DNA from 3 places in the Mycolicibacterium monacense genome. Region 1 is predicted to be linked to each of the others. Evidence: predicted binding sites of a transcription regulator. Region 1 holds the regulator's gene; each other region holds the start of a gene.

Region 1 (4,194 bases):
CGGCAAGATCTTCTACACCCCGCAGACCGGGGCGAACGTGGTGACCGGTCAGGTCCTCGAGAAGTACGAGAGCGTGGGCGGGCCGGAAGGCGATCTGGGCTTCCCGACCAGCAGCGAAGCCGACGGCGGGCTCGGGTCGAACAGCCGCATCAGCACGTTCGCCGCCAAGGACGAGCCGGTCATCTTCTGGACCCCCGACTACGGCGCCGTGATCGTGCGGGGCGCGATGAACGCGGGGTGGTCGAAGCTCGACGGCGCGAAGGGCCCGCTGGGCGCGCCCATGGCCGATCAGACCGAGAACGGCGACGTCGTCACCCAGCGGTTCAGCGAAGGGGTGCTGTCCTACGACCGGTCGACGGGCAGGTTCAGCACCGAGCCGGCGAATCTCGCCGCACGGCTCGCCGGATTGGAGGTGCCGGGCGAGGACGTGCCGAACGCACCGGCGGAGCCGCAGTCCTCGGCCGCCGAGGACGACGGTGAGTGGTTGAGCTGGCGGTGGAACTGGTGGTGGCTGCTCGCGCTCATCCCGGTGCTGCTCGTGGTCGGTCTGATCGTGGGGGCGGCGCTGTGGAGGCGCCGACGCGACGACCGGGACCACCACTTCCGCGACGACGAGGACATCTTCGCCGACGCCGCGCGATACCGGCCGTCCGACGGTGGCCCGTCGGACGACGGCGAGGGCGCCGACGAGCACGGGCGGTATCTCGGTGGCTACGGTGCGCCGGCGACAACGGCGAACCCGTGGGACCCCCGTGCCGACTCCGCGGACGAGGCCGTTGCGGCCGACCGGCCATCCGCGCCCGACCGGCCATCCGCGCCCGACCTCTTCGGAGGGCAGGACGATCCCGACTCGATCGACACCGCGCCGACGCGTATCGAGGCGCCGATCAGCGACGAGGAGCGTGCGCAGTCCGCGTTGGAGGAGCCCTCCCTGCCCGCGCCCACGCTCGGGGGGTCGACCGCGCCGGAGCCGGCGGACATCGAACCGGCCGACGTAGGAACGGCTGACGAAAAACCGGCGGACATAGAACCGGCTGACGAGGAACCCACGGACGAGGCATCGTCGGTGCCCGGGGCGTTCGTGGTGGCTCCCTTCGTCGACGATGCGCCGAGCGGCAGGCATGCGGCCATCGACATCGACGAGCCGACGCCCGGCCGCACCGCGATCCAGTTGGCCGTGGACGCTTCGGGTGTGGCGCCGACCGGTTACCCGGTGAAGGCGGATACCAGGACGGGCCTGTACTGGGTGCCGGGCAGCCGTGGCTACGACGACGCGGTCGCGGAGATCTACTTTGCCAGTGAGGAGTTCGCCCGCACCAACGGGTTCGTCCGCGGCGACTGAGCCGGCGTCAGATCTTGCGGATGACCGTGACGACCTTGCCCAGCACCGCCGCGTCGTTACCGGGGATGGGCTCGAACGCGGGGTTGTGCGGCATCAGCCACACCTGACCGCGGCTGCGTTTGAAGGTTTTCACGGTGGCCTCGCCGTCGATCATGGCCGCGACGATGTCGCCGTTGTCGGCGACGGCCTGTTGCCGGACGACGACCCAGTCGCCGTCGCAGATCGCGGCGTCGACCATCGAGTCGCCCACCACCTTGAGCAGGAACAGCGACCCCTCGCCGACGAGTTCGCGCGGTAGCGGGAACACGTCCTCGACCGCTTCCTCCGCCAGGATCGGCCCTCCGGCGGCGATCCGGCCGAGCACCGGTACGAACGTCGGTTCGGGTAGCGCGTCGCTGCCCGCGACGTCCGTGGTGACCACCGGCGTCGCCGGCTCGTCGGACAGGCGTACGTCGACGGCGCGGGGCCGGTTGGGGTCACGCCGCAGATAGCCCTTGCGTTCGAGTGTGCGCAGCTGATGCGCCACCGAGGACGTCGACGTCAGGCCGACGGCGTCGCCGATCTCCCGGATGCTCGGGGGGTAGCCGCGGCTGGTCACCGAGGCGCGGATGACCTCGAGGATGGTGCGTTGTCGTTCGGTCAGGCCGGCGTCTGCGCCGCGGCGCCCGCCGGTCCGGGTCTCGCTGCTGTCGTCGCTCATGGGCCTGAATCTAGTCGCCCGACGCCCGATGATCAAACATGTGTTCGACGCGTGTCGTGGTCGGACGGACTTGTCGGACCCCTCGCTTATCGTCGGCAACAGTTCGATCACACGTTCTATCCATCGAACACCTGATCGACTACATTCGAACACACAGGCGAACACCCACCAGGGAAGGGGCACGCACATGACGATCCTCGAAGTGAGGCAGACCCAGCAGCATCCGGCCGCGCGCGGGGTGCGCCGCCCGGTCGACGCCCGGCGGCCGCGGGCAGGTCGGCCCGCCGGGGCGGCGCTGCGCCACCGGGGCAACGGTGTGCTGGTCTCACGTGCCTCGCACCGGCGCCGTCCCATCACGCCCGCGACGACGGTGCTGCTCGCACTGGTGGCCGCCGGCATCACGGTGTGGCTGGGGCTGGTCGCGAACCTGGGCGGCGTCGCGGGCCAGCAGGCGCCCGTACCCGCTGACCTGGCCGTGGTGCAGGTGCAGATGGGGGAGAGCCTGCATCAGGTCGCGCAGCGGGTCGCCCCCGACGCCCCGGTCGGTGCGGTGGTCGAACGGATCCGCGAGCTCAACCAGCTGGATTCGGCGGCCATCGACGCCGGGCAGACGCTGATCGCCCCTGTCGGCTGACGTGCGTCGTGGACAGTGAATCGTGGTGCGGGGCACCGTCGCTGCTCTGCGCGCCGGATACGGGGTGGCCCTGGGCCCGCGCCGTCGGCGGTGGCGATGGCACCCGAGTAGGCTCGGAGAGGTTCGAAGGACGAACCCGGTGGTCTGGCGAAGGAGCGGTGATGCACTGTCCGTTCTGCCGTCATCCTGATTCGCGCGTCGTCGACTCCCGTGAGACCGATGAAGGTCAGGCGATCCGGCGCCGCCGGTCCTGTCCGGAGTGCGGCCGGCGGTTCACCACCGTTGAGACCGCGGTGCTCGCGGTGGTCAAGCGCAGCGGTGTGACGGAACCGTTCAGCCGCGAGAAGGTCATCAAGGGTGTGCGCCGGGCGTGCCAGGGGCGCCAGGTCGACGACGACGCACTCAATCTGCTCGCCCAGCAGGTCGAGGATGCGGTCCGGGCGACCGGTTCACCGGAGGTTCCCAGCCACGAGGTGGGCCTCGCCATCCTCGGGCCGCTGCGCGATCTCGACGAGGTCGCCTATCTGCGCTTCGCCTCGGTGTACCGATCCTTTGAATCCGCAGCAGATTTCGAGCGCGAGATCGAAGCCCTGCGCGCACACCAGGACGTCACGCGGTCGGGCTGAGAGAGGTCAGTCCACGCGGCGCCCGGCGTCGGCGACGACCCGCCCGGCGATGCTGACCCACCCGTCGGGACTCCACACGGTGTGGATCACCGAACCCTTGCCCTGCACGATCGTCAGATCGCGGCTCAGGTAGTCGGTGATGCGCACGGCCGCAGCGCCGGTCGCCTCATCCTCCGGCACTCCGAGATCCGGGGCGAACATGCGCGCGCGGATGTGCCCGGCATCGCGGTCGGTCCACGTCCACAGGTAGTGGTGGGCGTCGTCGGAATAGTCGCCCGGATCGGCGGCGGCCAGGACCTCGGTGGAGGACAGATCGTGGATCGCGAACTCCGGCGCCCAGTCGGAGCGCGCCCTGACCACGGTGAGGTCGCCCTCGTAGCCGACCTGCACGATGCCGGCCGGAACCTGCAGGGTGTGCACCGGCAGCCCGTTCTCCCGCAGCCACCACGCCGCGCCGACCGTGGGATGCCCGGCGAACGGAAGTTCGGTGGCAGGGGTGAAGATCCTGATGTGGGCGGTCGTCGCACCGGCCTGCGGGATGTCGACGAAAATCGTTTCGCTGTAGCCGAGTTCACGGGCGATGCGCTGCCGGTCGCCGGGATCGACGGCGGCCGCGTCGACGACGCCGAGCGGGTTGCCGTGGTTGCCGTCGGGATCGGTGAAGACACGCAAGACCTGGACATCGATGGCCATGCGCCGATGCTACGTGTTCGGCGGTGACGGGGCGGTCAGGTCGCGCTGCGTTCGTCGCTGCCCATCGCGTCGAGGACCGCGACGCGGGTGTCGACGGACCCGCTGATCGCCGATTCGCTCAGGCCGGTCCGCAACAACTGGCGCAGGAGTTCCTGGTCGTGGTTGGCCGGCTCGGTCGAATCGATGAAGCGCTCCACGA
Region 2 (4,194 bases), 980 kb from region 1:
TCCAGGCGTCCTGCTGCCCCTGGGAGAAGCCGAGCGCCCGGGCCATGTCCCGGATGGCGCTGCGGCCGCGGTAGGTGATGACGTTGGCGACCTGGGCGGCGTAGTCACGGCCGTAGCGGTCGTAGACGTACTGGATCGCCTGCTCACGCAGATCGGATTCGATGTCGATGTCGATGTCGGGCGGCCCGTCACGGGCCGGGGACAGGAACCGTTCGAACAACAGCTCGTTGGCGACCGGGTCCACGTTGGTCACCCCCAGCGCGTAGCAGACCGCGGAGTTGGCCGCCGAACCCCGCCCCTGGGCGAGGATGCCGTTCTCCTTGCAGAACCGGGTGATGTCGTGGACGACGAGGAAATAGCCGGGGAAGGACAGCTTTTCGATGACCCGCAGCTCGTGCTCGATCTGCGCGTAGGCCTGCGGCGCCCGTTCCGGCGGGCCGTAGCGGTTGCGGGCGCCGAGCATCACCAGATGCCGCAGCCAGCTGTCCTCGGTGTGCCCGGCGGGCACGTCGAACGGCGGCAGTTTCGGGGCGATCAGCGCCAGCCCGAACGCGCACTGCTCCCCCAGGTCGGCGGCGGCGGTGACGACCTGCGGGCAGTGCGCGAACAGCCGGGCCATCTCCTCCCCCGAGCGCAGATGCGAACCACCGAGCGGGGCGAGGTAGCCCGCGGCCTCGTCGATCGAGTGACGGGCCCGGATCGCGCCCATCGCCATCGCCAGCCTGCCGCGTGACGGTTCGGCGAAATGCGCTGCGGTGGTGGCCACGACGGTCAGGCCGAAGCGTGGTGCCAGCTCGGCCAGCGCGGCGTTGCGTTCATCGTCGAGGGGGTGGCCGTGGTGGGTCAGCTCCACGCTGACCCGGTCGCGGCCGAACCGGTCCACCAGGTCGGCGAGGGCTTTCTCGGCCGCCGCCGGGCCGCCCTCCGAGAGAGCTTGGCGGACATGGCCTTTGCGGCAGCCGGTGAGGATGTGCCAGTGCCCGCCGGCGGCCTCGGTGAGCGCGTCGTAGTCGTAGCGGGGCTTTCCCTTCTCGCCCCCGGCCAGATGCGCCTTGGCGATCTCGCGCGACAGCCGGCGGTAGCCCTCGGGTCCGCGGGCCAGCACCAGCAGGTGGGGGCCCGGTGGATCGGGCACCTCATTTCTTGCGGAGCGCGCGCCCATGCCCAGCGACAGTTCGGCGCCGAACACCGTGCGCATGTCGAGTTCCCTGGCGGCCTCGGCGAACCGGACGACCCCGTAGAGCCCGTCGTGGTCAGTCAGCGCGATGGCCCGCAGGTCAAGGCGGGCGGCCTCCTCGACGAGTTCCTCCGGGGTGCCTGCGCCGTCGAGGAAGCTGTACGCCGAGTGGGCGTGCAGTTCGGCGTACGGCACCGCGCCGCCCGAGCGCGGCAACTGCGGAGCCTGGTAGGCGCCGCGTTTACGCGACCACGCCGGGCTGTCGCCGCCGTCACCGGGAGGTTCGCGCAGAGACTCCCCGGCGCGGCGGGGCTTGCCGTTCAAGACCCGCTCGATCTCCGGCCATGTCGGCCCGTTGGAGAAACCCACCCCACGAGTGTATCGAACACGCGTTCGATGGTCGATGTCCGGCGGGCGCACGCGGACTGCGCTGCCGAACGGCGAGGTGACCTCTACGATGTCCTTGCCTAGGGAAGGACATCGGGGAATGGCGTCACACAGGTACATCGGCTACGTCGGCGGATTGGCGGTCGCAGTCGGCGTGGGCGCCGCGGTCGCAGTCTCCGGCCAGGGCCTCGCGCACGCGGAGACCGAGTCGGCGTCGAGCGCCTCGGAGTCGGCGAGCGGTTCGGAGTCGTCGGGCTCCGTCGACGCCGGACCCGCGAAGCCACAAGCCGAACCGGATACCGAGGCCGACGAGACCGACGACAGCACCGAGGACACTTCTGAGGACAAGCCCGACAAGGCTGGAGCCGACAAGCCGTCGCTGAGCCAGAAGCTCCGGCAGTCGGCGAAGGATTTCGAGGCCGAGCAGGTCGAGAAGCTGCGCAGCGTGTTCACGCTCCGCGCCGTCGAGAAGGATGCCGACGTCGAGCCGGTGGCCAAGCGCGACAGCGCATCCGACGATGCAGCCGCCGATGCTGACGAGGAAGCGCTCGAGGATGTGGCCGCACCGGCCCGCCTGGTCCAGGAACCCGCCGACGAGTCCGCTGACGAGTCGGTGTCCGCGGCCGCCGCCGCGCCGGTGCCGTGGAGCCCCGACCCGTTCCGGCCCGACGATCCGGACCCCCAGGACATGCCCGGTGCGGTCCTCACGCTGCGCGACCTGCTCATGGGTGCGGCCGGCCCGGAGTTCCGCCCCTACATCCGCGAAGGCGTCGAAGCGGTGTACCGCGGCAGCCAGATCGTGCCGTGGGTGAACGTCGTCGTGCCCGCGTACAAGATCGTCCCGGCTTTCATCGAGGCCGCCCAGGGCAACAAGGCGGGCGCGCAGGTCATCATCAACGAACTGCTCAAGACCACCGGCCCGGTGTCACTGCTGTACTACGGCTACGACCAGATCGCCGACCTCGCCAACATGGAGTACGAGGCGCGCCTGCTCAAGGAGCAGTTCTACAGCACGGCGTGGGACACTCTGGACCCGCTGGCGCTGCTGCACGAGTACGGCGACCACGGCCTGCCCGGTTAGGGCAGGTCTTCGGGCGTGAGTTGATCGCGCGGGATGACCACCACCGGCACGTGCAGGACGCGCAGCATCTTGGCGGCCGTCGAGCCGAGGAACAGCCGTCGCGGTGCGCTCAACCGGCTGGAACCGACCATGATGAGATCACCGTCGTGCCATTCCAGCTTGGCCACCGCGTCCTCGACGCCGCGCCCGTCGACGGTCAGCGAGGTCACCGGAATACCCTCGGGCAGACCGCGTTTCGCCGCTTCCAAGGTCTGGTTGGCGTGTTCGAGCGCCCGGTGCCGCACCGCGTCGACGTCACCGCGCAGCACCCCGAACGTCGGGTCGAGCGCCACGAGCGAGACCAGCCGCAGCGGTGTGCCCGCCGCCGAGCTGAACCGGACCGCGTGCTCGAGCAGCAGGTCCGCGCCCTCGCGGCGGCCGAGGGCGCACGTCACCTCCCGGACGCGCTCGACCGGCGAGTCCCGGAGTCCGCGCGGCGCCACCGCGACGGGCATCGGCGCCGAGTGCAGCAGCTGGTTGACCACCGAGCCGAGCGTGTAACTGCCGGCCAGGCCACCGCCCGATCCCCCCACCACGATCGCGTCGGCGCCGAGCCGGCCCGCTTCGGTGATGAGCCCGTCGGCGGCGGAGTCGGTGAACACCAGATGGCTGTGCGCCGACACGTCGGCGGGCACCGACGCCATCGCATCGGCCAGCCACTTCTCGGCCTGACGGGCAAGCAGATCGTCGTGCTCACCGGTCGGAACCATGGCCGGCAGTGCCCGGTCGGACGGCAGCATGATGCAGATGTCGAGTTCGGCGCCGAGCGTGCGGGCCAGGCGGACGCCCAGCGCGAGTGCGTCCGCGCCACCGGGGGTGGCGAGATAACCGACGACCAACCTCATGACCGAACCACCGCCCATCTCGCACGTCCGGCGAACGCCGCGGATTCCAATCCTGTCAATCGGAGGCCGTTTTCACCGGCACTTCACCAAATCAAGGTCGATACTGCGCGGTCCCGTCCTCGAGCACCAGTCGGGCGCCCGAGCCGTCCGGGGCGGCGGCCTCGGTCCGGAACACCGCGTCGCCCTCGGCGGTGCGCCACACCGACGTCGTCAACGTCTCGCCGGGGAACACCGGCGAGGTGAAGCGGGCGCCGATCGCGGTGACCCGCGTGGCGTCACCGTCGCCGAGCGCGGCGACCAGCGCACGGCCGGCGACACCGTAGGTGCACAGCCCGTGCAGGATCGGACGCGGGAAGCCGGCCAGCTCGCGGGCGAACCACGGATCGCTGTGCAGCGGGTTGCGGTCCCCGGAGAGCCGGTAGAGCAGGGCCTGGTCCTCGCGGGTCGGTAGGGCGATGCGCGCATCCGGCTCGCGCTCGGGGATCTCCGGCGCCTGCGGTCGCGTCCCAGGCTGCCCGCCGAATCCGCCCTCGCCGCGGATCACCGCCGTCGAGACCGTCTCGGCGACCACCTCGCCGGTGTCGGGGTCGGTGCCGGTGCCCTTGAACGCCAGGATGGCGTTCTTCCCCTCGCCCTTGTCCTGGATGTCGGCGACCTCGGAGACC
Region 3 (4,194 bases), 1.5 Mb from region 1:
CGGACACGAGAACGCGTTGCGCCGCGCGTGCGTCGCGGGCGCGCTGGCCACCCTGGTACCCGGCGCGGGTGACTGCGCTCCCACCGCCGAAGCGATCGACGACGCATTGAGATGACAGGAGAAGCGATGTCAGAGCACGACGCCCCACGCCCACCGGACGGTGACTGGCTGGGCACGCCCTATCTGCGGTTCACCCGCGAGGGGGCGTTCGGGGTGTGCACGCTCGACCGCCCCGAGGCGCGCAACGCGATGACCCCGGCGATGTACTTCGGCATCAAGTACGCGGTCAACCACGTGGGCACCGATCCCGACCTCGCGGGTCTGTTGATCACCGGGACCGGCGACGTGTTCGCGCCTGGCGGCGACATGGGCGGCGGCGGGGCGGACAACTGGTTGACCTTCGGATCGGCGCTGGGTATGGACGCGTTGCCGTTCGACACGCTGCGCCAGTCCGCGAAACCCGTTGTGGCGGCGGTCAACGGGCTCTGTCAGGGCGGCGGCATGCAGATCGCGCTGTGCAGCGACGTGGCCGTCGTCAGTGATCGCGCCACGTTCCGGGTGCCCGAGCTCTACCGCGGGATCGCCGACACCTACTACAGCCACATGCTGGCGCGGCTGATCGGCCCGGTGCGCACCCGGGACCTGATGTTCACCGGCCGCACCCTGTCGGCGGCCGAGGCCCTGGACTGGGGGCTGGTCGCGCGGGTGGTGCCCCACGACGACCTCCACGACGCCGCCCGGGAGGTGCTCGCGCAGTGCTGCCGCACCGCACCGCATGCCCGCTCGGTCATCAAGTCGAGCCTCGACAACTACATCGGCCTCTACGACCGCATCGGGATGCAGTCGAGCCTGGGCGCACCCGAGTCGATCGAGGGGTTCATGGCCTTCAAGGAGCGGCGCTCACCCGACTGGGTGCACCCTGAGCTGCGGATCGACGGGCGGTTGTGACCGCGGCATAGCTCAACTGGTTGAACTCGGGACCAATGGCCCTGGTGTGCCGGCCGGACGGAATGCGACGTTCGGTGCGTGGAGCACCTGACGACCCTGGACGCGGGCTTCCTCGAGGCCGAGGACGCGGACCCGCACGTGAGCCTCGCAATCGGCGGCGTCGCCGTCCTCGACGGCCCGATGCCCGACTTCGCCGCGCTGACGGCCACCCTCACCGAACGGCTGACGGCCGTGCCGCGGCTCACGCAGCTCGTCCACACCCGTCCGCTGGACCTCGGTGCGCCGGAGTGGGTGCCCGACGAACACTTCGACATCTCCCATCACATCCGGCGTGCGGCCCTGCCGCGACCGGGTGGCGATGCGGATCTCGACCGCCTGGTCGCCGACATCATGGAGCGCCGGCTCGACCGGGCCCGGCCGCTGTGGGAGTGCTGGGTGATCGAGGGGTTGTCGCGCCACCGGTGGGCGGTGCTGATGAAGGTGCACCACTGCCTCGCCGACGGTATCGCCGCGACGCAGATACTGACCGCACTGTGTGACGACGGGCCCACCGCGGCGCTGCGCCCGTATCCGCGGGCGGTGCCGTCGCCGGGCTGGTCGCTGCGCATCGATCCCGTCGGCTGGATGTCGAGCGCGGTGCGCACATCGTTGGGACTGACCACCGCGGCGGTCCGCGCGGTCCGTGGCGCGATCGACCTCGCGGGCGGCGTGCTGCGGCCGGCGCCCTCGTCGGTCCTGAACGGCCCGGTGGGCAGCATGCGCCGATACGCCGCCGTCGACGTGTCGCTGCCCGATGTGCGCCGCGTCTGCGACGAGTTCGGGGTCACGCTCAACGACGTGGCACTGGCCGCCATCACCCACAGCTACCGCGAGCTGCTGATCCGACGCGGCGAGAACCCCGGTCGTGACTCGCTGCGGACGCTGGTGCCCGTCTCGGTTCGTCCGGCAGACGCCATGGACGAACCGGACAACCGGGTGTCGTTGTTGCTGCCCCGCCTGCCGGTCGACAAGGCCGATCCGCTCCACCAGCTGCAGGCGGTGCACCGCAGGCTCACGTACGTGAAGGGCAGCGGACAGCGGCAGGCCGGAAGTGCCGTCATGTCGGCGGCGAATGCGATCCCCTTCGCGGTGACGGCATGGGCGGTCCGGAACCTGACGCGGTTGCCGCAGCGCGGTGTCGTCGCGCTGGCGACCAATGTTCCCGGCCCGCAGGAGGAACTGACGATCATGGGCCGCAAAGTCGGGCGGCTGTTGCCGATCCCGCCGATCGCCCTCCAATTACGCACGGGCATAGCGATTCTCAGCTATGCCGACAAACTGTTCTTCGGGATCATCAGCGACTACGACGCGGTGCCCGACGTCGACGAGCTGGCCCGCGGGATCGCGCAGGGAGTCGGGCGCCTCGCCGACCTCGCCTCCGTCCCGCATCGGTCGACACCGCTTGGCACGCTGGCGCTGGTGACCTGACACCTCCTTGTTGGCGCGAGGGTGTGCGCACGCGCGCTGACTCTCGAAACCTCTTTCGTCACAGTGGTTTCCACAGTCACATCGCCGGCGGTTTTGTCAGACCCTCGAACTAGTGTTCGAAGCATGGATGGATTGTCTGGCGCGGTCGACCACCTCGTGGCGTCCATCGCCGCTCTGCAAACCGCCTCCATCGACGATCTCTCCTACGAGCAGATCGTGGCCGAACTGGACCGCATCAAAGCAGCGGTGTGGGCGGTGCCCAGTGTGGAGCACCGCCTGACCGCGCGGCTGATGGACGCCGACCCGCATGAACTCGGCGCCACCTCTATCAAGGAGGTGCTGGCCAACCACCTGCGCATCTCCCGCAAAGCCGCCGGTGAGCAGCTCACCGACGCGCGCCAGTTGGGGCCGCGCTACACCCTGACCGGGGAGCGGGTGCAGACCGAGTTGGCCCACACCGCCGATGCGGTCGCCCGCGGCGACATCGGCACCGCCCACGTGCGGATCATTCAGGAGTTCGTCAAGAAGCTTCCGGCATGGGTGTCCTGGGAGCGCCGCGACCACTACGAACGCGACCTGGTCGGCCACGCCAGCGCACTGCGGCCCGAGGACTTCCGCAAGGTCGCCGACACCCTGCTGGGGTTCATCGATCAGGACGGCACCGAACCCGACCACCACACCCACCAACGTCGCCGTGAGTTCACCGTCGGCCGCCAGCAGGCCGACGGGATGAGCCGGGTCTCGGGGTGGCTCACCCCTGAAGCCCGCGGGCACTGGGATGTCATCGCCGCCAAATACGCCGCCCCCGGCGCCAACCTGCCCCACGACGACGCCCACACCGGCCGCGACGACCGCACCACCGGCCAACGCCACCACGACGCGCTCACCACCGTCCTACGCGACGCGGTCACCTCCGGCTCCCTCGGCCAGGTCGCCGGCGTTCCCGCCAGCATCGTCGCGACGATGACGCTCAACGAGCTCGAACGTGCCGCCGGGTGGGCGCACACCGGCGGCGGCAACAAGATCCCCATCCGGGATCTGATCCGGATGGCCGCCCACTCGCGGCACTACCTGGCGGTGTTCGACGACCACACCGAAGAAATCCTGTATTTCGGCCGCGCCAAACGCTGCGCCACCACCGCCCAACGCCTAGCCCTGTTCGCCCGCGACAGGGGCTGCACCCACCCCGGCTGCACCGTGCCGTTTTACTGGGCCGAAGCCCACCACACCGACGACTACTCCCGCGGTGGGCGCACCGACATCGACGACCTCACCCTGGCGTGTCAACCCGCCAACCTGCTCATCGAAAAGACCGGATGGACCACCCACCGCCCCGGCAACGGCCGCACCGAATGGACCCCACCCAAGGAACAGGACACCGGCCAACCCCGCATCAACAACCACTTCCACCCCCACCGCTACCTCACCGACAAGGCAGACGACGACGAACCCGAATAGTCAGCCCTTCGGGATCGCGTTCTCGATCTCGTCGAGCCACACTCGCGCGGACATGTCCGACGGCGCGCGCCAGTCACCGCGCGGGGACAGGGAACCCCCTGCGGACACCTTGGGCCCGTTCGGCAGCGCCGAGCGCTTGAACTGGCTGAACGAGTAGAACCGCTGGGCGAACACCTGCAGCCAGTGCCTGATCTCGTCGAGGGTGTAGCTGGGCCGCTTGCTGTCCGGGAATCCGGTGGGCCAGTTGCCGCTGTCGGCATCGCGCCAGGCGTGCCACGCCAGGAAGGCGACCTTCGACGGCCGGAACCCGTAACGCAGCAC

What was found. The regulator LexA, encoded in region 1, represses DNA repair genes until DNA is damaged. The targets are predictions, from matches to a motif close to CGAACANNTGTTCG.
Region 2: the regulator LexA is predicted to act here: its motif matches at 1,560-1,573, upstream of G6N49_RS17215 (error-prone DNA polymerase).
Region 3: the regulator LexA is predicted to act here: its motif matches at 2,521-2,534, upstream of G6N49_RS05245 (HNH endonuclease signature motif containing protein).

Annotation. Positions count from the first base shown of each region.
Region 1 is NZ_AP022617.1:2,614,107-2,618,300, reverse strand. It holds gene G6N49_RS12485 (sunset domain-containing protein) at 1-1,342, shown strand, start outside; gene lexA (transcriptional repressor LexA) at 1,350-2,042, opposite strand; gene G6N49_RS12475 (LysM peptidoglycan-binding domain-containing protein) at 2,230-2,676, shown strand; gene nrdR (transcriptional regulator NrdR) at 2,838-3,302, shown strand; gene G6N49_RS12465 (PhzF family protein) at 3,309-3,995, opposite strand; gene G6N49_RS12460 (alpha/beta fold hydrolase) at 4,031-4,194, opposite strand, start outside.
Region 2 is NZ_AP022617.1:3,594,423-3,598,616, forward strand. It holds gene G6N49_RS17215 (error-prone DNA polymerase) at 1-1,546, opposite strand, end outside; gene G6N49_RS17220 (hypothetical protein) at 1,665-2,645, shown strand; gene G6N49_RS17225 (universal stress protein) at 2,642-3,529, opposite strand; gene G6N49_RS17230 (MaoC/PaaZ C-terminal domain-containing protein) at 3,621-4,194, opposite strand, start outside.
Region 3 is NZ_AP022617.1:1,086,379-1,090,572, reverse strand. It holds gene G6N49_RS05260 (ribokinase) at 1-115, shown strand, start outside; gene G6N49_RS05255 (enoyl-CoA hydratase/isomerase family protein) at 127-948, shown strand; gene G6N49_RS05250 (WS/DGAT/MGAT family O-acyltransferase) at 1,027-2,415, shown strand; gene G6N49_RS05245 (HNH endonuclease signature motif containing protein) at 2,539-3,873, shown strand; gene G6N49_RS05240 (NAD(+) synthase) at 3,874-4,194, opposite strand, start outside.